DNA from 4 places in the Mesorhizobium sp. M1D.F.Ca.ET.043.01.1.1 genome. Region 3 is predicted to be linked to each of the others. Evidence: predicted binding sites of a transcription regulator. Region 3 holds the regulator's gene; each other region holds the start of a gene.

Region 1 (7,164 bases), 3.4 Mb from region 3:
GTCACCCCGCTCGGACCGCTGATCGCGCGTATCCTGTCGATCGGCTTCGCGCTCACCGTCACCTGGCAGATCAACCGCCATCTGACCTTCGCGCCATCGAGCCGGGGCATGGCGCGGGAAGGCGCGCGCTATGGCGGCGTCGGCGTCGCCACCAGCATCGCCAATTACCTCATCTACTGCGCCATGCTGTTCGCGCTACCCGCCCTGCCGCCGCTGGCGGCGCTGGCGGTCGCCTCGCTGGTTGCGATGGCGCTGTCCTTCCTCGGCTATTCCCGGCTGGTCTTCGATCGCTGAGCGTCTGCACCAAGCAAGCGCGATTGGCAGAACCCTTCGAGTTCCTTATATCGGCGCCAGAGATACGAGAATTCAAAGTGTTGGAGCGTCGTTTGTGCGTCCAAACGGATGCCGCTCCGATGGAGACCGAAAATGCCGCTGAAGATCGCCGTCCAGATGGACCATGTCTCCACCGTGTCGATCGCCGGCGACACGAGCTTCGCGCTGTCGCTGGAGGCACAGCGGCGCGGCCACAAGCTCTTCCACTACACGCCCGACCGGCTGTCGATGCGCGAGGGCAAGGTGTTCGCGCGCGTCGAGGAGATGCAGCTGCGCGACGAGAAGGGCAGACACTACTCCCTGGGCGAGCCGGTGCGCACCGACCTGTCCGAGATGGACGTGGTGCTGCTCAGGCAGGATCCGCCCTTCGACATGAACTACATCACCACCACGCATATACTGGAACGCATCCACCCGAAGACGCTGGTGGTCAACGACCCGGCCTGGGTGCGCAACAGCCCGGAAAAGATCTTCGTCACCGAATTCCCGGACCTGATGCCGGAGACGCTGATCACCAAGGACCCTCAGGAGGTGGCCGCCTTCCGCAAGGAGTTCGGCGACATCATCGTCAAGCCGCTCTACGGCAATGGCGGCGCCGGCATCTTCCATCTGCACGAGGCCGACCGGAACCTGGCCTCGCTGCTCGAAATGTTCGGCCAGTTGTTCCGCGAGCCCTATATCGTGCAGCGCTACCTCAAGGACGTGCGCAAGGGCGACAAGCGCATCATCCTGATCGACGGTGAGCCCGTCGGCGCCATCAACCGCGTGCCGGCCGAGCACGATTCGCGCTCCAACATGCATGTCGGCGGCCGCGCCGAGAAGACCGAGCTGACGGAGCGCGAGCGCGAGATCTGCGCCCGCATCGGCCCGGCGCTCAGGGAACGCGGCTTCATCCTGGTCGGCATCGACGTGATCGGCGACTGGATGACCGAGATCAACGTCACCTCGCCGACCGGCATTCGCGAGGTGCAGCGCTTCGGCGGGGCGGATATCGCCGCCCTGTTCTGGGACTGCGTCGAGGGGAAGCGGGCCTAGGCTCGACCGCGCACGCGAGCCGTTGGTGATGCACATCGCAGCGACAGCAAGCACCTTTACGCTTGCCTTGAAGGCATCCTATTTTGCAAGGCAGTAGCCGCTCGTGGGCAAAGAATGTCGGTACTGCCTTTCCTAAGAATTTACGCGCCGCCCAACGCGGTGCTGGCTGCGCCCGGGCTTCTGGCGGTGGCTGCGCTCACGATACCGGACCTGTCCGGACGAAGCAGGCTGGCCCTGGCTGCCGTGCTCGCTGTCATTTGGGGCGCCTATCTCCTGCAGATGGCGGCGACGCTGCTCAAGCGGCGGGCGGGAGACATACGCAACAGGGCGCCGGCAATCGCCATCGATGTGCTCGCGGTCCTGGTTCCACTCGCCGCATTTCTGCTCGTCCGCACGCCCGACTGGAGCCTCTACTGTGCTGTCTGGCTGCTGAAACCGCTGCGCGACTCGACCTTCTTCCCTGTGCTGGGCAGGGTGCTGGCCAACGAAGCGCGCAACCTGATCGGCGTCACCACGCTCTTCGGCGTCGTTCTGTTCGGTGTCGCGCTCGCGGCCTATGTCATCGAGCGCGACATCCAGCCGGTAAAGTTCGGCAGCATCCCCCAGGCCATGTGGTGGGCGGTGGTCACGCTGTCCACCACCGGCTATGGCGACGCGATTCCGCAGAGCTTCGCCGGTCGCGTCCTTGCCGGGATGGTCATGATGAGCGGCATCGGCATCTTCGCGCTCTGGGCCGGCATTCTTGCCACAGGCTTCTATCAGGAAGTCCGTCGCGGGGATTTCGTCCGCAATTGGCAATTGGTCGCCGCCGTGCCGTTGTTTCAGAAGCTCGGCCCGGCCGTGCTGGTCGAGATCGTGCGCGCGCTAAGACCTCGCATGGTGCCGGCGGGCGCCGTGATCTGCCGCATTGGCGAGCCCGGCGATCAGATGTTCTTCGTCGTGGAGGGGCGTGTCAGCGTTGCGACACCAAACCCGGTGGAGCTTGGCCCTGGCGCCTTCTTCGGCGAGATGGCGCTGATCAGCGGCGAACCGCGTATGGCGACCGTCAGCGCCGCAACGGCGGTCTCACTCCTGTCGCTGCACTCGGCGGATTTCCAGATGCTGTGCAGCAGCAGCCCGGAGATCGCGGAAATCATCCGCAAGACCGCGCTCGAGCGGCGCGGCGCGGCACCGACGGCTTGACGGCACCAGGTGCGCGGTCACAGCCCCAGGATCGTCGCCATGCGGCGCCCCTATGTTCCCGTAATGTTCTTGCCTAAATCCGAAATCTGTGATTGTCTCGGATCGATATCACCCGCGGTCCGAGCAAGGGCCGGGGTGAGCCGGTATCCGGGGGCTTGATAGAAGATGGTGGCGCGGGTTCGCACGGTGGCTTTCCAGGGCATCGAAGCCGTGCCGGTCGACGTGCAAGTGATGATCGCGCCGGGCAAGGTCGGCATGCAGATCGTCGGCCTGCCGGACAAGGCGGTGGCCGAGAGCCGCGAGCGCGTGCAGGCGGCACTTCATGCGTCCGGTTTGTCGATGCCGTCGAAGAAGGTGACGGTGAACCTCGCGCCGGCGGATCTGCCAAAGGAAGGCAGCCACTACGACCTGCCGATCGCGCTCGGCCTGATGGCGGCGCTCGGCGCCATTCCGGGCGACATGCTGGCTGGCTATGTCGTGCTCGGCGAGTTGTCGCTCGACGGCACCATAGCTGCGGTGGCCGGGGCGCTGCCGGCGGCGATCGGCGCCAACGCCGAGGGCAAGGGCCTGATCTGTCCGTTCGCCTGCGGGCCGGAGGCGGCCTGGGCCGGCAAGGATTTCGACATCCTGGCGCCGCGCAGCCTGATCGCGATCGCCAACCACTTTCGCGGCACCCAGGTGCTGTCGCGGCCGGAGGCCGGTATCCAGTTGGCGGCGCGCGACCTGCCGGACCTTGCCGACATCAAGGGCCAGGAAAGCGCCAAGCGGGCGCTCGAAGTGGCTGCCGCCGGCGGGCACAATTTGCTCATGGTCGGCCCGCCCGGCTCGGGCAAGTCGATGCTGGCGCAGCGGCTGCCCTCGATCCTGCCGCCGCTGGCGCCGAAGGAGCTCCTGGAAGTTTCCATGATCGCTTCCGTCGCCGGCGAGCTCGGCGAAGGCAAGCTCACCGACCGGCGGCCGTTCCGCGCCCCGCATCATTCGGCCTCGATGGCGGCGATGGTGGGCGGCGGCCTGCGCGTGCGGCCGGGCGAGGTGTCGCTGGCGCATCACGGCGTTTTGTTCCTCGACGAATTCCCGGAATTCACGCCGCAGACGCTGGACGCGCTGCGCCAGCCGCTGGAGACCGGCGACTGCGTGATCGCGCGGGCCAACCACCGCGTCACCTATCCGGCGCGCATCCAGCTGGTGGCGGCGATGAACCCGTGCCGGTGCGGCATGTCGGGCGAGCCCGGCTTTCGCTGCCTGCGCGGCGACCGCTGCCGCACCGAATACCAGGCGCGCATTTCCGGCCCGCTGCTCGACCGCATCGACCTGAGGATCGAAGTGCCGGCGGTTTCGGCCAGCGACCTGATCCGGCCGGACCGCGCCGAAACCAGCGCTTCGGTGGCGCAGCGCGTGGCGCGAGCGCGGACCATGCAGCGCGAGCGGCTGGAAAGGCTGGGCGCTGCCGCCACCACCAACGCGCATTGCCCGCCGGCGATCGTCGAGGAGATCGCCAGGCCCGACGCCGCCGGGCTGACGCTGCTCAAGGACGCCAGCGAAAAACTCGCCTTCTCGGCGCGGGCCTATCACCGCGTGCTGAAGGTGGCGCGCACGCTGGCCGACCTCGACGCAAGCGAAACCGTCGGCCGCATTCATCTCGCCGAGGCGATCTCCTATCGGATGAGCGCCGAGCGGATGGCGCAGGCGGCGTGATCGCAAGAGGCATCGGCAAGCGCACAGGGTCCGCTTTTCCAGGCGACTGTCAGCCGACCGTCGATCGGTCCCCGGGGATCAGCTTCTGCAATGTCGGCGCCAGGATCATGCCGAACGTCAAGGTATCGCCGTAGGCTCGCGCAGAGAGCATTGCGCCATGAACGGTCGCCATGAAGGCCTCCGCCTCGACGCGCGGCGCGGCGGAGATTGTCAATTTCTTCTGCTCGGCGCCGCGCTCGATGACGCCGGCCAGCCACCCTGAGAGAAACCGAAAATACGCCCGGACCTCCACGGCAACCTCCGGCGGAAGAGCGGGAAGCTCGCTGGCGAGCAATGCGCAGACGGCCGGCTTGCCCGCCTAGCTGATGGTGTGCCCAATTAAACGAGCGATAAAGGGCCGAAATGGATTTTGCGACCCCATTGTTATACCGGAGCGTGGGTTAGAGCGGCCTCAAATCAATGAGTCTGTCGAGACAGCTACTCAGCAACAGCACGGAGAAGCAGGCGACGATCATGACGGCGAAGAGAGACACTCAACCCCCGAGCATTCGAGGACCGAGAGCATCAATGCAGTACTGCCATGTCCGCAGTGCCCCAGCGAACGGACGTGGGGCGGATATTTCAGAAACGATGCGTATGACCGATCTCAGAAGTCGGGCCGGATAGACTCTGGGCCAGGGTACCAATACAATCCCAATTGCCCGGCTTCTGAAAGTATTTAACCCACATGGCCGAGACTCGAACCCAACGCCGCCTTGCTGCAATTTTGGCAGCCGATGTTGTTGGTTATTCCCGCCTGATGGAACGCGATGAGGCTGGCACACTAGCCGCATTGAAATCACGTCGGCAGGCCGTGTTGTCTCCATTGGTCGTCCAGCACAATGGTCGCGTAGTCAAACTTATGGGCGACGGTGTGCTTGTCGAGTTCGCCAGTGCAGTTGATGCGGTACAATGCGCGGTTGAACTACAAAAGGGATTCACTGCTGCTAACGAAGGCATTCCCGAAGCCTCGCACATCGTCCTGCGTATCGGCATCAATCTGGGCGACTTGATCGTCGAGGGCAGTGATCTCTATGGCGACGGTGTCAACGTGGCCGCCCGGCTGGAGGGACTGGCTGAGCCCGGCGGCATCTACGTCTCCGCCACCGTGCACGATCATGTCACAGGCAAGTTGGCATTGGCGTTCGACGATCTGGGCGAGCACACACTCAAGAACATCGCGAAGCCAGTGCGGGTTTATCGCGCCGGAACAGGCGGGACCGGCAGACGTGCGGCGCAACCGGCGACTGCACTCCTGAAAAAACCCTCGATTGCGGTTCTGCCCTTTGCGAATATGAGCGGCGATCCCGAGCAGGAGTACTTTTCTGACGGCATCACCGAGGACATTATCACCGACCTTTCGAAAGCGTCCGGACTCTCCGTCGTCGCGCGCAATACCGTCTTTACCTTCAAGGGCAAGGCGGTATTGATCGAGGAGGTGGCGAAGAAGCTGAATGTCGCCTATGTCCTGGAAGGAAGTGTACGCAAGGCTGGAGGGCGAGTGCGTATCACGGCTCAGCTAATCAATGGTCGTGGTGGTGACCATATCTGGGCCGAGCGGTATGACCGGACGCTGGACGATATCTTTGCCCTTCAGGACGAGATATCCAAAAGCATTGTCGACGTGCTCAAAGTGAAGCTGTTGCCCGAAGAACTGGCGACAATTACAAACCGCTCGACCGACAACCCAGAGGCTTACGAGACGCTGTTGATGGGCAGGTCGTTCCTCAATAGGGGAGTCGAGACCAAGTTTATCAAAACAGCGCAGCGACTGTTTGCCAGAGCTGTTGAAATTGACCCAAATTATGCGCGCGCTTATGCCGCTTTGGCTGATTGCGAGTGGCTTCTGTTGACCTGCAACGATCCCGATGCCAGCTTCGAGGCAGTCCTTTCCAACAGTGCACGGGCGCTGGAACTTGAGCCAGGTCTCGCCGATGCCCACGCATCCCGTGGCGGGGCCTTGTTCGTAAGTGGCCGGTATGCCGAGGCGGAAGTGGAGTTCGAGCGAGCTTTAGAGTTAGACGCCAGTTCTTCCGATACCTATTTCTCTTACGGCCGGAATTGTTTCATTCAAGGTCAATACGAGAAAGCTGCCGCTCTGTACCAGCGTGCTGCATCGTTGTCACCGGAGGACTATCGGGTCTGGATCAATCTAGGGATGGTCTATGTTTCACTTGGCCGCAGCGACGACGCCAAGGAAGCAGCAAGGCAAGGTGTGCTGGGAGTGGAAAAGGAAGTCAAAGCGCACCCCGACAATGCCACCGCGCTATGTTACGGCGCCACGATGCTGGCGGAAATTGGCGAGATTGAACGCGCGCTGTCGTGGGTCTCCCGTGCTGAAATGTTCGCCGGAGACAATATTGCGGTTCAGTACAACATAGGCTGTTTTTATGCAAAGGTGGGCAAGACGGAGCAGGCTATCGATTGCCTGGAACGGCAGCTAACTGCATCACATGCCTACATCATTTTGCGCTTGCCTTGGATGCGTCAGGATAGCGACCTCGATTCGCTCCGCGCTCATCCCCGTTATGTCGCGCTTGTCAATCGGATGGAGGCCCAAATAGCCGCGACTGGTGTTCGAATATCAGCAGGCCACGAGGAGAATGAAGCAATAACTCTGAATATGAAGCCCGGAAAATGAGCTGATTGAGCGCAGGTCCGTTCCTGGCCCTGCTGCAACATGATAAGGGGCGCAGAATAGGGCTGCTGAGGGCCAGGGAGCCGATGTCGAACCGGGTCAGTTTTGCCCGGATACCAGCTGTGGGCGTTGGCATGGCTGGCCGAAACAAGACATACCCAGGCTAAATACCGCAGAAACCGACCCATGGTTTTGCCCCCTCATGCTCAGCCTATAGCATATTAGTGGGAACTATGTTTGGC
Region 2 (7,164 bases), 1.7 Mb from region 3:
AGCATACCCAACGTACCAACCGCAACGATTACCGAAAACCACAGGAGTTTTGAAATGGACGCAACTGCAGCAGCTGCTATCGGCGCTGGTATCGCCTGCATCGGCATGGGCGGCGCGGGCATCGGCCTCGGCAACATCTTCGGCAGCTACCTCTCGGGCGCCCTGCGCAACCCGTCGGCTGCTGACGGCCAGTTCGGCCGCCTGATCTTCGGCTTCGCCGTGACCGAAGCTCTGGGCATCTTCTCGCTCCTCATCGCGCTGCTCCTGGTCTTCAAGTAAGAAGCACGCGCTGACGATAGGGGCCGCATGGTGCGGCCCCGCCGTATGGACAGGGGAATGAGATGTTCGTGACATCTGCCTTTGCGCAAGAAACCGCGCCAGCCGCGGCCGAAGGCGAGACGCATGCGGGCACCGCCGTGCCTGCCGAGGAGCATGGCACGTTCCCGCCGTTCAATGCCGAGACCTTCCCGTCGCAGATCCTGTGGCTGGTCATCACATTCGGGCTCTTCTATCTGTTCCTGAAGCGGGTTGTGATGCCGCGCGTCGGCGGCATCATCGATGTCCGCAACGATCGCATCACGCAGGATCTCGACCACGCCGCAAGGCTGAAGGGCGAAGCGGACGCTGCCGTTGCCGCCTATGAGCAGGAGCTGGCGGAAGCCAAGGCCAACGCCAACAAGATCGGCCAGCAGGCGAGCGACGCAGCCAAGACCGAAGCCGAAAGCACGCGCAAGAGGCTCGAGGCGGAACTCGAGAAGAAGCTCGGCGAGGCCGAGGCGAGCATCGCCTCGATCAAGGCCAAGGCGATGAAGGAAGTCGGCACGATCGCCGAGGACACAACGTCGGCCATCGTCGAGGCGCTGGTCGGCGGCAAGACCGACAAGGCCGAGGTTTCGGCCGCGGTCAAATCCGCGACCCGGTGAGGAGGGCATCATGGACGCCACATCACTCGCGACACTCTGGGCCACGATTGCCCTGATCATCTTCCTCGGCGCCATCATCTATCTGAAGGTGCCGGGCATGCTCGCCAAGTCGCTCGACGCCCGCGCGGCCAAGATCAGCAGCGAGCTCGAGGAAGCGCGCCGCCTGCGTGAGGAGGCCCAGCAGTTGCTCGGCCAATACCAGCAGAAGCGCAAGGAAGCCGAGAAGGAGGCTGCCGACATCGTCGCCGCCGCCAAGCGCGAGGCCGAGCTCCTTGCCTCCGAGGCGCACAAGAAGACCGAGGACTATGTCGCCCGGCGCACCGCGCTTGCCGAGCAGAAGATCGGCCAGGCCGAGCGCGAAGCGATCGGCGAGGTGCGCGCCAGCGCCGTCGACATCGCCGTCGAGGCCGCCCGCGCGCTGCTGGCCGCCAAGGTCGACGCCAAGGCCGGCGCGGACCTGTTCAAGTCGGCGCTGCAGGACGTGAAGGCCAAGCTGAACTGACGAGCTTCGCAGGTTTGAAATCAAAAGCCGCCTGGGCAACCCGGCGGCTTTTTGTTTGGAGATGGAGCGAAGCGCCGGAACTGCCAATCTCCCCCCTTGTGGGGGCGATGCCCGGCAGGGCAGAGGGGGGCGCGAAGGATCGCGGCCTCTCATCCGTATGTGCTGGATTGGGTGCAAGCTGTGCAGTGAATTCGCGCCACTTGCTGACAGGTCGGCGGGACAGCGCCCCCCTCTGTCCTGCCGGACATCTCCCCCACAAGGGGGCAGGGCTATCGCATATGGGTGATGGCCTGGATGAGATAGCCGTCATTCCAAGCGCATTTCTTGATGCGGTGACTGATGGGGACTTTATCGACATCTGCGGCCTGAAGGAGATTTCTGGCGATGCGGTTGAGGAGGGCGGTGTTGGCGGGGGCGTTGTCCTTGCGGGCACGGGATTGATCCTCGTCCAGATGAACATCCAGCATCCAGTGCAGGCCGTTCTCGATCTGCCAATGGGCTCTGGTGAGCTCGAGGGCTTGCTGGGGTGACAGCAAGGTGGAGGCCATGAACAGGCGCGTCAGCGGCTTGGCCTGGTCGCGCCGGCTGGTGATGCGGATGAAGGCTTTGTGGCCGGCCATCAGCGGTTCAGCCGATACCACGACCTCGGCTTGGCGCCATTCGCTGCGGCCATGGCTGGTTTCGGTCCGCTCCGCGACTGCGGGGGCGGTCTCGGCCAGATGGCGATTGGCGTGGCCGACCCAATGGCGACGATTGCCTTTGAGCGCGAGCAGGTAGTCGCCGCCCCGTTCGGTGATGGCCTTTGCCATGCGCGTGTGACAGTGGAGCGCATCGGCTGTGACCAATCGTCCAGTAAGATCAATAAGTTCGATGACTTTGAGGGCGGCCTCGACCTCATTCTCTTCCTCGCCGGGCGAGACCGCCGCCAAACATAGCCGCGTCTCGGCGGCAAAAGCCGACACCGTCAGGGGAGGACTGGCTGCAAGGCCTTTCTCGTAGGCTCGCCGCAGCGCCTTGCCGTCGAGCGAGACCACTTCCTCACACGCCCGCGCGAAGCCCGCGGCAAAGGCGGCAAAGGCACGGCTGAACGCCTCCGGATCGAGCAGCCGCAGCAGCCGCGAGAAGGTATCGTGGCTGGGCGCCACCTCATACGCGATCAACCGCGACAGCGCCTGCTTGCGCTCTTGCGCGAACAACGAGAACTCCGTCGCATTGCTCGCCCCGCACAGGCTCGCCGCGATCATCATCACGATCAAATCGCCAAGCCGATGCGTGGCATTGCCGGCGCGCGGATCGGGTAGCGCGCCGAAATAGCTCTCAAGGCTGGAAATGGCAGTCTCTCCCTCGTTCGACTGCCTGCCCAAAGAATCCCTTCTCAGGCCAACTTCAAGTCCCAAAAAGCCATATGCGATTCCCCTGCACAAGGGGGGAGAGCAGCCGTCACCGACGCCGTCGCTCACTCGAGCCCGGCGAAGCTCTCTTCCTCTTCCGCGACCTCGACCCCGCCCAGCCGGAATGGCGCGAACGAGGCGCGGTGCAGTCTCGCCACCGGCCCATGCGTCTCGATCGCGGTCCGGTGCCGGACCGTTGCATAGCCCATATGCACCTCGAAGCCGTAGTGCTCGTGATGGCCGCCGCAGCCGCACATCATGCGGTCGCGCATCACCTTGGCGACGATCGAGGCGGCGGCGATGGATTGCGAGCGCTGATCGCCCTTGATCAGCGCGCGGCCCTCGCAGGGCAGCCCAGGCGGCACGTCGCGGCCGTCGGCCAAAGCCAGTTTCGGCCGCAAGGACAGGCCGGCTGCGGCGCGGCGCATCGCTTCCAGGCTGGCTTTCAGAATATTGCTGTTGTCGATGCCTTCGGCGCTGATCGACGCCATCGAGACGCTGAGCGCCGAGCCCAGGATTTTCAGGAACAGCGCCTCGCGCTGCAGATGGGTGAGGCGCTTGGAATCGTCGAGCCCCTCGGGAATGTTGGCGGGGTTGAGCACGACCGCCGCCGCCACCACCGGACCGGCGAGCGGCCCGCGGCCAGCCTCATCCATGCCCGCCACCGGCCATAGCCCGTCGGCCATCGCCTTCGTCTCGATCGAGAAGTCGGGCTTTTCGACCATTTCAAAGAGAAGCGGAGAATCGAAACGCGCGCGAGCCATGGTGCGGCGAGGTTCGCATCGGCTCCGATTCTCCGCAAGTCCCTCCGGGTCGGATGGGGCGTCGGACCGGGAGGGCACCGTCTCACGGCCGGGGGACAGGGGCCGGACGGGATTGTGGGGCAGGGCACAGCCGCTAGGCCACGCCCTGGCTTGTCTTCGTCAAAGCAGCATCAGCTGCTCGCCGGCGCCGGAGCCTGCGACGAACTGGTCGGTCCGAAGCTGCCGTCGCTCGGCATTGAGGCCGAGCCGCTTGGCGGCGATCTCGAAGCGCCGGCCGATCTGCCAGGCGTAGGGTCCGGCGCCCTTCATGCGCTTGCCCCATTCCGAATCGTAATCCTTGCCATCGCGCATCGAGCGGATCAGCGACATCACATGCCGGTAGCGATCCGGATAATGCCGCAGGAGCCAGTCCTTGAAGATCGGCGCCACCTCGAGCGGCAGCCGCAGCACGACATAGCCGGCTTCCCTGGCGCCGGCGGCGCGCGCCGAATCGAGGATGCGCTCCAGCTCCGGATCGGTGAGGCCGGGAACGATCGGCGCCACCATCACAGAAGCCGGCACGCCGGCATCCGAAAGCTGCCTTATCGCCTCCAGCCGCTTCGTCGGCGTCGATGCGCGCGGCTCCATCGTCCTCGCCAGCATGCGGTCCAGCGTCGTCACCGACAGCGCCACCTTGGCGAGGCCGCGTTCGGCCATGCGCGACAGGATGTCGATGTCGCGCGTCACCAGCGCCGACTTGGTGACGATGCCGACCGGATGGCCGCGCGCCTCCAGCACTTCCAGGATCTCGCGCATGATCCGGTACTGCTTCTCGATCGGCTGGTAGGGATCGGTGTTGGTGCCGATGGCGATGGTGCGCGGCTGGTAGCCGGGCTTCGACAATTCCCTGTCGAGCATGCGTGCCGCATCCGGCTTGGCGAAAAGCTTCGATTCGAAATCGAGCCCCGGCGACAGGCCCATGAAGGCATGCGTCGGCCTGGCGAAGCAGTAGACGCAGCCATGCTCGCAGCCGCGATAGGGGTTGATCGAACGGTCGAAGGAGATGTCCGGCGACTCGTTGCGGGTGATGATGGTGCGCGGCTTCTCGACCTGCACCTCCGTCTTGAAAGGCGGCAGTTCCTCCAGCGAGTTCCAGCCGTCGTCGAACACATGCCGGCTGACCGGCTCGAAGCGGCCGGACGGATTGATGCCGGCAGAGCGTCCGCGGTTGCGCTCGGGGCGCACGCGCATGCCGCTCTGTTCCATCATCGCGTTGGCCATCTCGGCTCTGCCGGCTCCGAAAGCGGCAATGTCGGCGCGCACGATCTGTTCCATTTTCGCCCTCTCCCAGGGACTGTCGGCAGGCTGTCGAATCGCTCTGTTCATGAAACTATTCCTATTTCGCCGATGAGAACAAAGCAAGAACTTTTTCGACTGGAACGCGCAACTGGCGCAGCGCCCGGCTTTCCGCTATTCGGCTAGGAATGCTCAGCGTTCTCATCGAAACCCGGAACGACGAAGAAGGCCTTGCCCGTACGCTCGCCTCGCTGATCGGCGGCGCCGTCGAGGGCGTGGTGCGCGACGTCATCGTCTGCGATGCCGGCTCGACCGACCTGACGCATCGCGTCGCCGAGCACGCCGGCTGCCACTGCGTGGCCGGAGGGATCGCTGCCGGCATCGGTCAGGCAAAGGGCGACTGGCTGCTGCTTCTCGAACCCGGCGCGCGGCTGGCCGAAGGCTGGATCGAGGAGGTCGTCGCCCACACGGCGAGGCAGACGATGCCGGCGCGCTTCTCGCGCGCCCGTGCCAATCGTGCGCCGTTTCTCGCCCGGGTGTTTTCCGGCAACCGGGCGCTGGCCGAGGGCCTTGTCATCAGCAAGCGCCAGGCAGCGGCGCTGGCCAAGAGCGCCCGCAACGCCGAAGCCCTGGCGCGCGGCCTCGCCACCAGACGGCTCAATGCCGAAATCTGGGTGGCGCCGCCAAAGTGATGCCTGCGCGCCCGCAAGGGGAAAAGCTGGGCAGCTAAATCAGCCGCGGCTTTATTGTGCATTGCACAAAATCGAAGGTGAGGTTAGCATTCTTCCCATGCGGGACAATCGGGATTGGGTAGTGCCGAAGCGATAGGCAACTGTCGTTTCGTCGGACGCATGCATATGAGGACCCGATGGATCTTACTCCCCCAGACAATTCCGGCGCGACCAGCCTGGAGGCGATCGCCCGCGACGGCAGCCTGTTCAAGCGCATCGCCGTGCGCATCCCGACCTATATGACGGATCTTCGCGAAAACCCTGCCTGGTTGCCGATGTTCATGCTGGCGCGCACCATGCCCGGGCGCCGAATGCATTGGCTGGGCGCCAAACGGGCCGGCCCGTCAGACAACACGGAAAAGACCATGTTCACCGGCACCGATCGCGAGGCGGTGGTCGAGGCGCTGCGTTCGGAGGGTTTGTTTTCGGGCTTCATGCTGCCGCCGTCGATCCATGAGGAGATCGCCGCTTTCGCGCAGCGCACGCCCTGTTTCGGCAATTTCGACCGCCGTCTCGAATTCATACCGGGCGACCATGCCGAGGCGGAGAAGCGTTTCGGCCGCTCCCTGCTCAGCGGACATTTCTTCGAGCGCATCCTGGATTGTCCCGCGGCCCTTGCCGTCCAGAAAGACCCGCTGTTGCTCGATGTCGCCCGGCACTATCTCGGCGGCCAGGCAAAGCTGATCACCACGCGCGTCTGGTGGAGCTTCCCGACCGGCAAGCCTTCCGACGCCGACAAGAACCTCGCCTCGCTCGGCAAATATCATTTCGACCTCGACGACTGGCGCATGCTGAAGTTCTTCTTCTACCTGGCGCCGGTCGACGAAGGCACTGGTCCGCATGTCTATGTCCGCGGCAGCCACAAGCGCCGCGCGCTCAAGCATCAGCTGACGCTTCTTGTCGGCCATCCGGCAGAAGATGTGCTGGACGTCTACGGTCCGCAAAGCCCGGTCACGTTGACGGGCGAGGCGGGTCTCGGCTTCGTCGAGGATCCGTTCGGCTTCCACATGGGCACCGTGCCCGCGCGTACGCCGCGGCTGATGATGGAAATCGGCTTCGGCGTCTCCAAGCCCTCGCGCCGCCGCTTCCACGGTGAGCCGGTCATCCGCTGATTGCGGCATTCGTGAGTTCGGCCGCTCTCATATCCCGTGGACTTCGACCGGCATCCAGGCGCTGCGGCGCCTGGCCAGCCGCTGCTCGCGCGTCTCGGCGTCATAGCGGACAGGGATCGGCTCGCGACAGAATAGCTCGCGGTCGTCGAGCGCGTTGACGTTGACGATCGCCCTGGCGTCAGCGCCTCCGCCGGCGATCGCCGCGACATAGACGCCGCATTCGCGGCAGATGAGATAGTCGGCGGTGCGCAGGCCGAAGCGGTAGACCTGCAGCCGTGCTTTGTCTTCGACCGAAATGGCCAGACGCCCGCCCGCATCGGCGGCGGCACGCGAGCCATGCCGGGTGCAGAACGAGCACTGGCAGGCACGGATTTCCATTGCCGCCGGATCGAGCGCGGTGGAGAAGCTGAGGCGGATATTGCCGCAATGGCATCCGCCGTTGTGCACGGTCATGGCGCTGTCCCTT
Region 3 (7,164 bases):
GAGGCCGGGCATGGCGGCCAGCAGTTGCGCCTTGCGCCTGTCGTCGAGCTTTGCCGCGAGCGCCGGGCCTCCTTCGAGATGGGGCAAGGTGGCGACGAACACGTCGACGAGGGCCTTGTCGTCCATCTGGCGCATATGCACGCCGTTGAGCGCCTCGAGCTTGGCGAAGTCGAAACGCGCGGCGCCCTTGTTGACGTCGCCGATATCGAACCAGGAGATCATGTCCTTGATCGACATCACCTCGTCGTCGCCATGGCTCCAGCCGAGCCTCGCCAGATAGTTGAGCAGGGCCTCCGGCAGATAGCCCATCGCGCGATAGGCCTCGACGCCGAGCGCGCCGTGGCGCTTCGACAGCTTGGCGCCGTCGGCGCCGTGGATCAGCGGGATGTGCGACATCGACGGCACGGTCCAGCCCATGGCGTTGTAGATCACGGTCTGGCGCGCGGCGTTGGTCAGATGGTCGTCGCCACGGATAATGTGGGTGACGCCCATGTCATGGTCGTCGACGACCACGGCATGCATGTAGGTCGGGTTGCCGTCCGAGCGCAGGATGATGAAGTCGTCGAGATCCTTGTTCGGAAAGCGCACCTCGCCCTGCACGCGGTCATGCACGATCGTCTCGCCTTCGGTCGGCGCCTTGACGCGGATCGCCCCCTTGACGCCGGCAGGCGCCCCGGACGGATCGCGGTCGCGCCATTGGCCGTTGTAGCGCGGCGGCATGCCCTTGGCCCGCGCCGCCTCGCGCATGGCATCGAGTTCCGCCGGCGTCTCGTAGGCGTAATAGGCCTTGCGCAGGCGCACGAGCTCCTCGGCGACCTCGCGGTGGCGCGGGGCGCGCTCGAACTGGGAGACGGCGTCGCCGTCCCAGGAAAGGCCAAGCCAGGTCAGTCCTTCCAGGATGGCGGCTGTCGCAGCCTCGGTGGAGCGCTCGCGATCGGTGTCCTCGATGCGCAGCAGCATCGTGCCGCCGGTGTGCCTGGCGTAGAGCCAGTTGAACAGCGCCGTCCGCGCCCCGCCGATGTGCAGGTAGCCGGTGGGCGAGGGGGCAAAGCGGGTGACGACCTTGTCGGACATGGAACTCTCGAAGAAGCACTGAAACGGGCGTGATTGCGCGGGCTTTCGCGCAGGTGGCGTTCATGTAGCATAGGAGGTCTGGGGCGCAAGGGGCAGACCCGATGGCTGGACGTGGCCGGGGCGAGGAGGAGGGCGAAGGGACGACGGCTGGCGTCAGCGAGCGCTTGCTGTTTGCCGGCGCCGTGCCTGCCGAAGCGATGCCGGTCCTGCTCCCGGAGCGGCACCTGCCTGTGGACGTTCCATCGCCCGACGGCACCCCCGCCCGCCCGACGTCTCCGCCGGCAGCCATCGACCGGATCCGCCGACAGTTCCGCGGCGCTTCGTTTTCCGTGTTTCGCCGGAGCGTCGCCGTCGCGGCCGCTACCGAACTCGACCGCGGCGTCGGCTTCCTGCTGGTGCCGGTGTTCCTGGCCGCCGGCGTGATCCTCTATTTTTCCTTGAATGCCGAGCCGGACCTCTACAGGCCGCTGGCGGCGGCAGCGCTGATGGCTGTCTGCGTGGCGGTCTCGCGCTCTTGGCCGAAGACGCATCTCGTCTTCATGGCGGCGCTGTTTTGCGCCTTGGGCTTCGTCGCCGCGAAGGTCGAGACATGGCGCGTCGCAACACCTATGCTCGGCTCCGAAATCCAGACGCGGCTGACCGGGCGCGTCGTCGTCGCCGAGGAGATGGCCAATGGCCGGGTGCGGCTGACCATCGATCTCGTGTCGACCGCGCATCCGACGCTGCGCTACGCGCCGGACCGCGTCAGGCTCTCGGCTCGCAGGATGCCGCCGGACATGAAGGCTGGATCGCTGGTGACGGGCTATGCGCGGCTTTTGCCGCCGACAGGCCCGGTCCGCCCCGAGAGTTATGATTTTTCCTTCGACAGCTATTTTTCCGGCATCGGCGGCAGCGGCTTTTTCCTAGGCGATCCGAAAGTCCTTCCGGCAACCGCCCCGCCGGCAGAGACGAGCATCGCCTCGGCGATCGAAAACGCGCGCGAGAACATCGCCGATCACATCAGAAGCACCGTCGGCGGACCCGAAGGCGAAATCGCCGCGGCGTTGATTGTCGGCGTTCGCGCCGGCATTCCCGAAGACATCAACGAAGCGATGCGGCGCACCGGCATCTATCACATCATCTCAATCTCCGGCCTGCACATGGCGCTGGTCGCCGGCACGATCATGTTCCTGCTGCGCGGCGCCTTTGCGCTGTTTCCGGATTTCTCGTCGCGCCGGCCGGTGAAGAAATACGCCGCGGCGATCGCGCTTGCCTCGATCGCCGCTTACCTCGTCATCTCCGGCATCGTGGTGGCGGCCGAGCGGAGCTTCATCATGCTCGCCGTGATGCTGGTCGCCGTGCTCTTCGACCGCGCGGCGCTGACGATGCGCAATTTGGCGATCTCGGCCATCGCCGTCATCCTTGTCTCGCCGCACGAAGTGGTCGGTCCGAGCTTCCAGATGTCCTTCGCGGCCACCGCCGCCCTGGTCGGCGCCTATGCCGGCTTTGCCGACTATCGCGCCGGCAAAGCGACCGTGCCGCCGGCAAAGCGCTCCTTCCTCGGGTTCTTGTCGCGAAAACTGGCGATTGGCGTGGGTGGCGCCGCCGTAACCTCGCTCATCGCGGGCAGCGCGACACTACTGTTTGCGATCTGGCACTTCCAGCGCGTCTCGCCGCTCAGTCTGCTCGCCAATCTGGCGGTGATGCCGATCGTTTCGCTGATCGTCATGCCGTTCGCCGTGCTGAGCGCGTTGGCGATGCCGTTCGGTTTCGACGGTCCGTTCCTCTACGTGATGGGCAAGGGCCTGACTGCGACGATTGCCATTTCGGTATGGATTTCCGAGCGCTCGCCCGTCGATGCCGTGGGATTGATCTCGATCCAATCGGTGCTGCTGGCGACGATCGCGCTGGTCATCGCGACCATGGCCACCACCTGGCTCAGATTGGCAGCCGTGCCGTTCGCGCTTGCTGCTCTGCTCACCATTCCGCATGTCCGCACGCCGGATGTGTTGATCTCGGAGGACGCGCATCTGGTGGCAATGCCGATCGGCGGCGGCGAGCTCGCTATCAACCGCGAACGCTCCAACGAGTTCACCATCGACAACTGGAAGCGCGCGCTGAAAGCCGAGGAAATCGTGCCGCCGGAGACATTCGCCAAAGGCGCGCTGGATATCGCAGATCCCGTCGACCTGCCGCCGGGATCGCCATTCTATTGCACCGGCGATCTCTGCATCGGCCGGCATCCGTCCGGCGCGATCGTCGCGTTGGCGGAAAATCGCAACAGCGCCAGGCCGGCCTGCGGCTATGCCGACCTCATTGTCATCAACGACGCCACGGCCTACAATCCTTGCCGCGATCCACGCATTCTTGTCGTCACCAAACGCCAACTTGCTCGCCATGGAAGCGCTGCCGTCTTCTTCGATCCGCAATCGGCGACGGCGCAACCTGTCATTCAATACGCCGTCGAGAAGCCCTATCGCCCCTGGCACGAACAGCGGAGCTACTCGCGCGAGGCGAGGGGCCTGGCGCCTTACAAGCGGCCCGAAAAGCCAGAGGCAAAGCCACAGCCGCTCAGTAGCGGCGAATGAGTCCGACTAGCTTGCCCTGCACCTTGACCCTGTCCGGCCCGAAGATGCGGGTCTCATAGGCGGGATTGGCGGCCTCGAGCGCGATCGAGGCACCCTTGCGGCGGAAGCGCTTCAGCGTCGCTTCCTCGTCGTCGACGAGGGCCACCACGATTTCACCCGGGCTTGCCGTGTTGGCGTTGCGGATGATGACCGTATCGCCGTCGAAGATACCGGCCTCGATCATCGAGTCGCCTTTGACTTCCAGGGCATAATGCTCGCCGCCCGCGATCATGTCCGGCGGCACTGTGATCGAATGCGTCTGATGCTGGATGGCATCGATCGGCACACCGGCGGCGATGCGACCCATGACCGGAATGGATACGGCCGAAACGACGTCGTCATCATTGCTGGGCGTAGGCGTGCGCGAGGGCGCCGCAGGCTTGATCTGCCGGCCGAGATTGCCTTGGCCGCCCTGGATGACGCTTGGCGAGAATTTCTTCGCCGCATTGAGGCCGGGCGCGATCGAATCGGGCAGCCTCAGGACTTCCAGGGCACGCGCCCGGTTCGGCAGCCGGCGAATGAAACCGCGCTCTTCCAGCGCCGTGATCAGGCGATGGATGCCCGACTTCGAGGCAAGGTCGAGCGCTTCCTTCATCTCGTCGAAAGACGGCGGAATGCCGCTTTCCTTGAGCCGTTCATGGATGAACATCAGGAGTTCATGTTGTTTGCGCGTCAGCATGGCGGCCCCCATGGGTTCTGAAACCAGAATCAGAAAAACAAACCCAGAACAAACACTATCTGTTCCAGTTGTGTTCCGCAACCGTTTAAAGTTTAGTGAATGTGTTGACGTTTTGTTCAGCGTAACATCAGAACGCTGCATTCGGCGCCGGCTTCCGCCGCCGGGGCGAAGGGCTCGCGCACGATCAGGCCGTTGGCGTCGGCGAGCGTCCTCAGCATCGAGGAATCCTGGATGCCGAACGGTGTCGCGACCAGCCGTCCGGCCTCCTCGCGCACGACGGCGCGCACATAGTCCTGCCTGAGATCGTTGGCGCGCATCGCGGCGGCCAACCGGGCGGCGCGGATGTCCTGTCGGTAGTTGCGGCCACCCAGCCGCGCCAGAAGCGGCTTCAGGAACAATTGCGAGCAGACAAGGCTCGCCACCGGATTGCCGGGCAGGCCGATGCAGCGGATGTTGCCTAGGCGGCCAAACATCAACGGTTTGCCGGGGCGCATGGCGATCTTCCAGAAATCGAGCTGCATGCCTTCGCCGGTCAGCACGTCGTGGATGAGGTCGTGGTCGCCGACCGAGGCGCCGCCGAGGGTGACGATGATATCGGCGCCGGCTGAGACCGCTTTCCTAACCAGAGCCGCGATTGCGTCCTGCCGGTCGGCGGCGATGCCGAGGTCGAGCGCGCGCGCCCCGACCGACTGGGCCGCGGCTGCGACGCCATAGGCATTGGACGAGATGATCTGGTCCGGGCCGAGCGCGCTGCCGGGCGGCAGCAATTCGTCGCCCGTGGCGATGATGGCCACCAGCGGCTGCCGCACCACGGTGAGGCTCGGATGGTTGGCCGACGCCGCCAGCGAGAGCGCCGCAGGATCGAGCTGGCGGCCTTTTTCGAGGAGCAGGTCGCCCTGGCCAAAATCGAGCCCGCGGCGACGGACGTTGCGTGCTTCCGCCGTCGGCTCGGTCACCTCGATCCGGCCGCGGCCGAGGTCGCGGACATTCTCCTGGATGACCACGGTGTCGGCGCCTTCGGGGAGCGGCGCGCCGGTGAAGATGCGCACCGCTTCGCCATTGCCGACGGAGCCGGCAAAGCCGCGTCCTGCGGGCGCCATGCCGATCACCGAGAGGCGCGCCGGAGCCGAAGCCACGTCCGCGGCGCGGGCGGCATAGCCGTCCATGGCCGAAGCGTTGAAGGGCGGCTGGGTGCGCAGCGCCACCATGGGTTCGGCCAGAACGCGGCCGGCGGCGTCAGCCAGCGGAACGCTTTCGCCAGGCAGCGCGGTTGCGCCATCCAACAGGCGCTCGAGCGCTTCGGCGACCGGAACCAGCGCCATCTTAAGAACCTGCTCCATGTTTGGCGGCTTTGTAGTCGCCCGACTTGCCGCCGGTCTTCTCGACCAGCCTGATGCCGGAAATCACCATGGCGCGGTCCGCCGCCTTGGCCATGTCATAGATGGTGAGGCAGGCGACCGACGCCGCGGTCAGCGCCTCCATCTCCACCCCGGTCTTGCCGGTGACGCGAGCAAGCGCGGTGACCCTCAGGCCGGGCAGCGCCGGGTCGGGCTCGATATCGACCGCAACCTTGGTGAGAAGCAGCGGATGGCAGAGCGGAACAAGCTCATGCGTCTTCTTGGCGGCCATGATGCCGGCGATGCGCGCCGTGCCAAGCACGTCGCCCTTCTTGGCGTCGCCGGCCAGGATCATCTCCAGCGTTTCCGCCCGCATGGAAACAAAACCTTCGGCGATTGCCGTGCGCGTCGTCTCGGCCTTGTCGCCGACATCGACCATGTTGGCTTCGCCCTTGGCGCCGAGATGGGTAAGCGCAGGCATCCTCAAACGGCCTTAGAACGACGTGCGTCCACTTGGACGCACAAAGCACGCTCTAACACTTTGAATCTATGCATCGTGCTCTCCGAAAATCGGAGTCGATTTTCGGGCCGATGCATCGGCCGGAGCCTTGCCCGTCAGCAGAAGCGCGGTCGCGGCGGCCACGTCGGCCTGCCGCATCAGGCTCTCGCCAACGAGGAAGGTGCCGATCTTGCTCTTCTCCAGCCGGCGGCAGTCCTGATGGGTGAAGATGCCGCTTTCGCTGACCAGTAGCCGGTCGGCCGGCACCATGGCGGCAAGCCGCTCCGAAACGTCGAGGCTGGTCTCGAAGGTCCGCAAATCGCGGTTGTTGATGCCGATCAGCCGTGACGAGAGCATGAGCGCGCGCTCCATCTCCTTCTCGTCATGCACCTCGACCAGCGCGTCCATGCCGAGCTCGAAGGCCGTTGCCTCGAGCTCGCCGGCCAGAGCGTCGTCGACGCTTGCCATGATGATGAGGATCGCGTCCGCGCCCCAGGCCCGCGCCTCGTGGACCTGGTACGGGTCGAAGAGGAAATCCTTGCGCAGGGCGGGCAGGCCGACGGCGGCGCGCGCGGCTGTCAGAAAGCCCGGCGCGCCCTGGAAGGACGGGGCGTCGGTCAGCACCGAGAGGCAGGCCGCTCCGCCTTGCTGGTAGGCCCTGGCGAGCGCCGGCGGATCGAAGTCGGCGCGGATCAAACCCTTGGAGGGGCTGGCCTTCTTGATCTCGGCGATCAGCGCGAAGCCGCCGGCCTTCCGCCTGGCCTCGAGGGCCGCAAGGAAGCCGCGCGGCGGTTCTGCATCCTTCGCCTTCGCCTTGACCTCGGCAAGCGGCGCGCTGAGCTTCGCCGCGGCGATCTCTTCGCGCTTGTAGGCTTCGATCTTGCGCAGGATGTCGGACAAGGTTCTAACCGTTCGAAATCTCGATGAGCTTGTCGAGCACCGCAAGCGCCCGGCCGCTGTCGATGGCTT
Region 4 (7,164 bases), 230 kb from region 3:
ACGAGATCGTGCTCTCGATCATGGAGCACCACTCCAACATCGTGCCCTGGCATTTCATCCGAGAGCGGCAGGGCGCCAAGCTCGTCTGGGTGCCGGTCGACGACCTCGGCGCCTTCCACATCGAGGAATTCGAGAAGCGCCTGACCAGCCGCACCAGGCTCGTCGCCATCACCCACATGTCCAACGCGCTGGGCACCGTGACGCCGATCAAGGAGATCGTGCGCATCGCCCATTCGCGCGGCATTCCGGTGCTGGTCGACGGCAGCCAGAGCGCGGTGCATATGCCGATCGATGTGCAGGACCTCGATTGCGATTTCTTCGTCTTCACCGGCCACAAGGTCTACGGCCCATCCGGCATCGGCGTGCTCTATGGCAAGAAGCAACTGCTGGAAGAGATGCGCCCCTTCATGGGCGGCGGCGAGATGATCGAGGAGGTGACGGAGGAGATCGTCACCTACAACGAGCCGCCGCACCGTTTCGAGGCCGGCACGCCGCCGATCGTGCAGGCGATCGGGCTGGGCGCGGCGTTGGAGTACATGGAAAAGGTCGGCCGCGAGCGCATTGCCGCACATGAGGCGGACCTCAAGGACTATGCGCATGAGCGGCTCAGGGCCATCAACTCGCTGCGCATCTTCGGCGACGCGCCGGGCAAGGGCGCCATCATCTCGTTCGAATTGCAGGGCATCCATGCCCATGACGTGTCGATGGTGATCGACCGCCAGGGCGTTGCCGTGCGCGCCGGCACCCATTGCGCCCAGCCACTGTTGAAACGCTTCGGCGTGACCTCCACATGCAGGGCATCATTCGGCATGTATAATACCAGGGCCGAAGTCGACGCTTTGGCCGATGCGCTGGAAAAGGCGCGAAAGTTCTTCGGGTGAGACCATGGACGATGTGAGCACCACCGCTGAGACTGCCCAGGCCGCGAACGGTATCGTCTCGGCCTCGGCGATCCCCGCCGAGGAGCTGGCGCGGCTGACCGACGACATCGTCTCGGCGCTGAAGACGGTCTACGACCCGGAAATCCCGGCCGACATCTACGAGCTTGGCCTGGTCTACAGGATCGACATCGAGGACGACCGCACCGTCAAGATCGACATGACGCTGACCGCGCCGGGCTGCCCGGTGGCCGGCGAGATGCCCGGCTGGGTCGAGAACGCGGTCGGCGCCGTCGAGGGCGTTTCCGGCGTCGAGGTCAACATGGTGTTCGACCCGCCGTGGACCCCGGACCGCATGTCGGAAGAGGCGCAGGTCGCGGTCGGGTGGTATTGACCAACGGCCCGACAAGATTGGCTGACTTGCAGCAAAGGTGAAACTTCACCATTTTAAGGGCAGACTCATTCCGCGGGCCTTGAACCCGCGCGAACGTGGAGAATGAAATGGGACGCTTCGCCGTCATCACGATGACCGACAGGGCCGCCGACCGCGTGCGCGAGATCGTCGCCACGCGCGACAAAGCGCACGGCATCCGCCTCGGCATCCGGAAGGGCGGCTGCGCCGGCATGGAATATACGATCGACCTGGTCACCGAGCCGAACTCGAAGGACGATCATGTCGAGCGCGACGGCGCGCATGTCTATGTCGCGCCCGAAGCGGCGCTGTTCCTGCTCGGCACCGAGATGGATTTCGAGCAGACGACGCTGCGCACCGGCTTCACCTTCAGAAATCCGAACCAGAGCTCGGCTTGCGGCTGCGGCGAATCCGTCGAGCTGAAGCCCGCCGATCTCAAGGCGCTTGCCGAGGCACGCTCCTCAAGCGCCGCCTAGGTGAACGCTGAGGCATATCGCTGGCGATGTGCCTGCTGTGATCAGGAGCATACCGGGCTTCCCACTGACATGGCCTTCAGCACGCCGGTGAATCCCGACGCGCTTGACGATGTGGCTCGGTCGACCTTCCGCAAGAACGACGATTTTTGCATGGTGAGCTACGCTACAGGGCAAACAGACCGGTTCATTCGGTGCCTGCTGGCTTTGCCCGTGCCTCAGTTGTCCGACGAGTTCTGCTTCGGCGTTTGGATGTCGGTCTCGGAAAGAAGCTGGAATGTCTATCGGGACGGATATGACAGCGGCCAATATGAGGATGAACTCTGCTTCGGTTATTTGATGCACGACATTCCCGAGTATCCAAGCTCGATGCACCTGCATGCCAATGTCGTGTTTCAGCCTGGCAATCAGCGCCCGAGGGTGTTTCTGCATGATGCAGACCATCCGTTGGTCGCAGCGCAGCGCGAAGGGGTGGATGTGACGCAGATCGAGCGCTGGGTTGCGCTTACGCATCGCCCTGAAGCCTAGATTAATCCACCCACATGCCGGTCCGCTTGTGCCAGTCGGCGATCGATTCCTCCGGATAGACCTCGAACACCTTGTCTTGTCTGCCGATTACCGGTTCGACCCAGTTCGCCTTGTATTTCAGCATCAGGTGGACCTTTTCCGGCGGTTTCGGCAGGTCGCTGTCGATCGCTGACGCGAAGGGGTGGACGAGGTCCGGCCAGGTCGGATCGTAGAGCCAGAGCGCGGCGCCGCACTTCCTGCAGAAATTGCGCTCCCCGGTCGAGACCTCGCAATGCGGATGCTCGTCATCCTCGATCTCGGCGCGAAAGACGCCGAGGCTGCGCTTGCCTCTGATGTTCATAGTCTCGTAGTCGGCGCCGAGATTGATGGCAAAACCGCCGCCGCCCTGCTGCTTGCGGCAGATCGAGCAGTAGCAGAGCATGAACGGCACCGGCGTGTGGCTTTCGACTTCGAAGGCGACGGCGCCGCAGCGACAGGAGCCTTTGAGCAGGACAGGCATGGCGGGAGCTCCGTTTTCGTGTCTCAACCTGTCAGCATGCCTTTGGTTGCGGCGATGACAAGGCCCATGCCGGATGAGATGATCGCGGCATGGACAATGCGCGCCTTGAAGAACTGTTCGAAAGCCTGGGGCCGATCAGCATCCGAAAGATGTTCGGCGGCAAGGGCATCTATTGCGACGGCGTCATCGTCGCGGTCGTCGTGCGCGGCGAGCTGATGCTGAAGGCCGACCAGGAGAGCATTCCGGAGTTCGAGGCCGCCGGCTGCAGCCGGTGGACCTATACCGGCTCGCGCCATGGCAAGGAGGTGGCGATGCCCTATTGGAGCGTTCCCGATGACGCCTTCGACGATCCTGACGAAATGGCGATCTGGGTGCGGAGGGCGTACGAGGCCGGGCGAAGGGCGGGCAGATAAGGTCTACAGCGCCTTCGCGATCTCCGCTGCCAGCCGCGCATTGTTCTCGACCAGCGCTATGTTGGTCTTGAGGCTGCGGCCGCCGGTGAGTTCCAGGATCTTCGACAGCAGGAACGGCGTCACCGCCTTGCCGGTGACGTTCTGCGCCTCGGCGGCCTTCTGCGCGGCCTGGATATAGCCGTCCATCTCGGCGGCGGGGATCTCGTCATTCCGCGGCACCGGATTGGCGACCAGAATGCCGCCGCCAAGGCCGAGCGCTTGCCGCGTATGGTAGAAATGCGCGAAGTCCTGCGGGGCGTGCAGCGTCAGCGGCGCGCGGAAGGGCGATTGCCTGGACCAGAAGGCCGGCATGGTCTCGCAGCCATGGCCGACAACCGGCACGCCGCGCGTTTCCAGCACTTCCAGCGTCTTTTCGATGTCGAGGATGGCCTTGGCGCCGGCCGAGACGACGATGACCGGGGTGCGCGCCAGCTCGTCGAGGTCGGCCGAAATGTCGAAGCTCTTTTCCGCGCCCCTGTGGACGCCGCCGATGCCGCCGGTGGCGAACACCTTTATGCCGACCATGTGGGCGGCGATCATGGTTGCGGCAACGGTGGTGCCGCCGGTGCGCCTTTGAGCGACGGCAAAGCCGATATCGGCGCGCGACAGCTTCATGGCATCGCCGGTCATGGCGAGCGATTCGCGCTCGCCATCGGACAGGCCGATCTTGATGCGGCCGTCGACCACGGCGATCGTCGCCGGCACCGCGCCGCCGTCGAGGATGATCTGCTCGACCTTGGCCGCCATCGCGCCATTGTCGGGGTAGGGCATGCCATGGGTGATGATGGTGCTTTCCAGCGCCACCACCGGCCGCCCGGCAGCAAGCGCCTCCGCCACCGGCAGGTGGATGTCGATGAAGGGACGGGCGGTTTCCGGCGTCATGGCTATTCTCCAATCCGGAGAAACACTCCGGCAAGATGGTTTGGTGGTCCTATGCCACCTCCCGTGCCTCCGGCACAAGGGCAAGCGCCTGCGCGAAACTGGCGGCCGTGAAGGACGGGACCGCCTCCGCGCTCTCGATGGCGAGCATCGCCGCGGCAACACCTTCTCGCAGCGCTGCCCGCAAGGGCAGGCCGCGCAGCAGCGCGGCAACCGCGGCCCCGGTCAACGCGTCGCCGGCGCCTGTCACGTCGGCGACCCGTCGCGGCGCCGGCGGGTCGATGGCAAAGACGCCGGATTGGTCGAAGCCCAGCACCGGCGCGCTGCCCGCCGTGACCACGCCCGCCGCCAGCCCCACGCGCTTCAGCGCGTCGACAAGATTCCGGCCGGACATGTCGGCGCCGGCGAGCGCCGCCGCCTCGCGGCGGTTCATGAACAGCAGCGAGAGATTGCCGAGCAGTGGCGCCAGCCGCACGACCTTGGCCGGCGAGATGGCGATGGCGAAGACCGGCACGCCGCCGGCTTGCGCGACGAGACGCTCGAGCGCCGCGGTCGGCAGGTTCGCGTCGCAGAGGATCGCGTCAACCCCGGCGATCGCCTCGCGCACCTTGGCGCGGCGGATCTGCTTGGGGAAGGCGAGGTCGTAAAGGCCCATATCGGCAAAGCCGACGATCAGCTCGCCCTCGCCGTCGATCAGCGCCGTGTAGCTCGGCGTCGTGCGGTCGAGGAACACCACCGAAAGATCGTCGATGCCGGCGCCGGCGATCGCCGCTGCGACCGTCTCAGCCGCCGCATCGCCGCCGCGCACCGAAAGCAGCGAGGCCGACACGCCGCGCTTCACGACGCTGCGCAGCGCGTTGAAGACGCCGCCGCCGACATCCTCGCGCATGATGCCGGGGTTGGAAGCGGCGGGCACATAGACGCCCGACACCTGGCCGCGCCTGTCGATATGGGCGCCGCCCAGCGCCAGGATTCTTGGGGAAGTCGGCATGCCGGAGAAGTGACCTTCGTTGATTGTTCGCGTGCGCACACTAGGTTTCCGCGCATCGCCCCGCAATCGGCGTCGCGATTCGGGCCGGCCGGATAGCGAAGTCTCTTTTGGGCCAATAGCGTCGTCGCGCGCTAGTTCTAGTGAGACAAAACTAGAACAAATCGAGATATTGATTGTTTTTCAGTTGGTTGTTGCCTCTTGCCAAATGAGAACAAAAAAGGTACAAAACGGCAGGGATCGCGGATTGTCCGGCCTTCATTGACGACCAAGGGGTGATGTATCATGGCTCAGAATTCTTTGCGGCTTGTAGAGGATAAGGCAGTGGACAAATCAAAGGCTCTGGATGCGGCGCTGTCGCAAATCGAGCGCGCTTTCGGCAAGGGCTCGATCATGCGGCTCGGCGCCAACGAGCAGGTGGTCGAGATCGAAACCGTGCCGACGGGATCGCTCGGCCTCGACATCGCGCTCGGCGTCGGCGGCCTGCCGCGCGGCCGCATCATCGAAATCTACGGGCCGGAAAGCTCGGGCAAGACGACGCTGGCGCTGCACACGGTTGCGGAAGCCCAGAAGAAGGGCGGCATCTGCGCCTTCGTCGATGCCGAGCACGCGCTCGATCCGGTCTATGCCCGCAAGCTCGGCGTCGATCTCGAAAACCTCCTGATCTCGCAGCCCGACACCGGCGAGCAGGCGCTGGAGATCTGCGACACGCTGGTGCGTTCCGGCGCCATCGACGTGCTGGTGGTCGATTCGGTCGCGGCGCTGACGCCGCGCGCCGAAATCGAGGGCGAGATGGGCGATGCGCTTCCCGGTCTGCAGGCCCGCCTGATGAGCCAGGCGCTGCGCAAGCTCACCGCCTCGATCTCGCGCTCCAACACCATGGTCATCTTCATCAACCAGATCCGCATGAAGATCGGCGTCATGTTCGGCTCGCCGGAAACCACCACCGGCGGCAACGCGCTGAAATTCTACGCCTCGGTGCGTCTCGACATTCGCCGCATCGGCTCGGTCAAGGACCGCGACGAGGTGGTCGGCAACCAGACCCGCGTCAAGGTGGTGAAGAACAAGCTGGCCCCGCCCTTCAAGGTGGTCGAGTTCGACATCATGTATGGCGAGGGCGTGTCGAAGACCGGCGAGCTCGTCGATCTCGGGGTCAAGGCTGGTGTGGTCGAAAAGTCGGGCGCCTGGTTCTCCTACAATTCGCAGCGTCTCGGCCAGGGCCGCGAGAACGCCAAGCTGTTCCTGCGCGACAATCCCGATACGGCGCGCGAGATCGAGCTGGCGCTCAGGCAGAATGCCGGGCTGATCGCGGAAAAATTCCTCGAGAATGGCGGCTCTGAAGGCGGCGACGACGGTTTTGAGGGCGAAGCCGGCGCGATGTGAGGCCAGGCAATTCCGGGAAAACTGCGCAGCGGTTTTCCGTCCGGAATTGCCTAGAGCGGCTGGATCGGCCGGAGTTTGGCCATAATCCTGTTATATTTGCATATGCTTATGTAATCGAGTTCTTGGTAATGCGTCCCGAACCGCCGGCCTTCGTGCCGGCGGTTTGCGTTTGGGGCGGGGACACACCCTGTCCAGCCGGTGGATTGGTCCAATTCCGTGTTTCTGGACAGGGTCAAGAGCTACGGCTAAAAGGCCAATCTACCTTCTGAAACACGAAGCCCATTTTGCCGCCGGCCCAGCCGGCGGTTCCTACGAAAAGGCAGTATCCATGAGTGGCGTGAACGACATCCGGTCGACATTCCTCGACTACTTCCGCAAGGAGGGTCACGAGATCGTTGCCTCCAGCCCGCTGGTGCCGCGCAACGATCCGACGCTGATGTTCACCAACGCCGGCATGGTGCAGTTCAAGAACGTCTTCACCGGCCTGGAGAAGCGGCCCTATTCGCGCGCCTCGACGGCGCAGAAGAGCGTGCGCGCCGGCGGCAAGCACAATGACCTCGACAATGTCGGCTATACCGCGCGCCATTTGACCTTCTTCGAGATGCTCGGCAATTTCTCGTTCGGCGACTATTTCAAGGAACGCGCGATTGAGCTTGCCTGGAACCTGATCAC

Evidence for each region. The regulator LexA, encoded in region 3, represses DNA repair genes until DNA is damaged. The targets are predictions, from matches to a motif close to TGTTCNNNNTGTGTTCNG.
Region 1: the regulator LexA is predicted to act here: its motif matches at 2,604-2,621, upstream of EJ067_RS16230 (YifB family Mg chelatase-like AAA ATPase).
Region 2: the regulator LexA is predicted to act here: its motif matches at 4,969-4,986, upstream of EJ067_RS06975 (PA0069 family radical SAM protein).
Region 4: the regulator LexA is predicted to act here: its motif matches at 5,320-5,337, upstream of recA (recombinase RecA).

Annotation. Positions count from the first base shown of each region.
Region 1 is NZ_CP034444.1:3,337,560-3,344,723, forward strand. It holds gene EJ067_RS16215 (GtrA family protein) at 1-294, shown strand, start outside; gene gshB (glutathione synthase) at 427-1,368, shown strand; gene EJ067_RS16225 (cyclic nucleotide-gated potassium channel) at 1,483-2,550, shown strand; gene EJ067_RS16230 (YifB family Mg chelatase-like AAA ATPase) at 2,716-4,245, shown strand; partial or broken gene EJ067_RS16235 (TetR/AcrR family transcriptional regulator) at 4,295-4,603, opposite strand; gene EJ067_RS16240 (adenylate/guanylate cyclase domain-containing protein) at 4,973-6,925, shown strand.
Region 2 is NZ_CP034444.1:1,367,445-1,374,608, reverse strand. It holds gene EJ067_RS07000 (F0F1 ATP synthase subunit C) at 55-279, shown strand; gene EJ067_RS06995 (F0F1 ATP synthase subunit B) at 342-923, shown strand; gene EJ067_RS06990 (F0F1 ATP synthase subunit B) at 934-1,425, shown strand; gene EJ067_RS06985 (ISAs1 family transposase) at 1,695-2,789, opposite strand; gene EJ067_RS06980 (ribonuclease HII) at 2,882-3,580, opposite strand; gene EJ067_RS06975 (PA0069 family radical SAM protein) at 3,740-4,894, opposite strand; gene EJ067_RS06970 (glycosyltransferase) at 5,044-5,547, shown strand; gene EJ067_RS06965 (hypothetical protein) at 5,724-6,698, shown strand; gene EJ067_RS06960 (aldehyde-activating protein) at 6,726-7,151, opposite strand.
Region 3 is NZ_CP034444.1:6,777,401-6,784,564, forward strand. It holds gene gltX (glutamate--tRNA ligase) at 1-1,074, opposite strand, end outside; gene EJ067_RS32700 (ComEC/Rec2 family competence protein) at 1,176-3,641, shown strand; gene lexA (transcriptional repressor LexA) at 3,625-4,359, opposite strand; gene glp (gephyrin-like molybdotransferase Glp) at 4,476-5,681, opposite strand; gene moaC (cyclic pyranopterin monophosphate synthase MoaC) at 5,683-6,177, opposite strand; gene trpC (indole-3-glycerol phosphate synthase TrpC) at 6,244-7,095, opposite strand; gene trpD (anthranilate phosphoribosyltransferase) at 7,100-7,164, opposite strand, start outside.
Region 4 is NZ_CP034444.1:6,546,090-6,553,253, forward strand. It holds gene EJ067_RS31455 (cysteine desulfurase) at 1-881, shown strand, start outside; gene EJ067_RS31460 (SUF system Fe-S cluster assembly protein) at 886-1,272, shown strand; gene sufA (Fe-S cluster assembly scaffold SufA) at 1,380-1,766, shown strand; gene EJ067_RS31470 (DUF2199 domain-containing protein) at 1,836-2,291, shown strand; gene EJ067_RS31475 (GFA family protein) at 2,293-2,790, opposite strand; gene EJ067_RS31480 (TfoX/Sxy family protein) at 2,880-3,203, shown strand; gene EJ067_RS31485 (pseudouridine-5'-phosphate glycosidase) at 3,207-4,124, opposite strand; gene EJ067_RS31490 (carbohydrate kinase family protein) at 4,174-5,112, opposite strand; gene recA (recombinase RecA) at 5,395-6,492, shown strand; gene alaS (alanine--tRNA ligase) at 6,821-7,164, shown strand, end outside.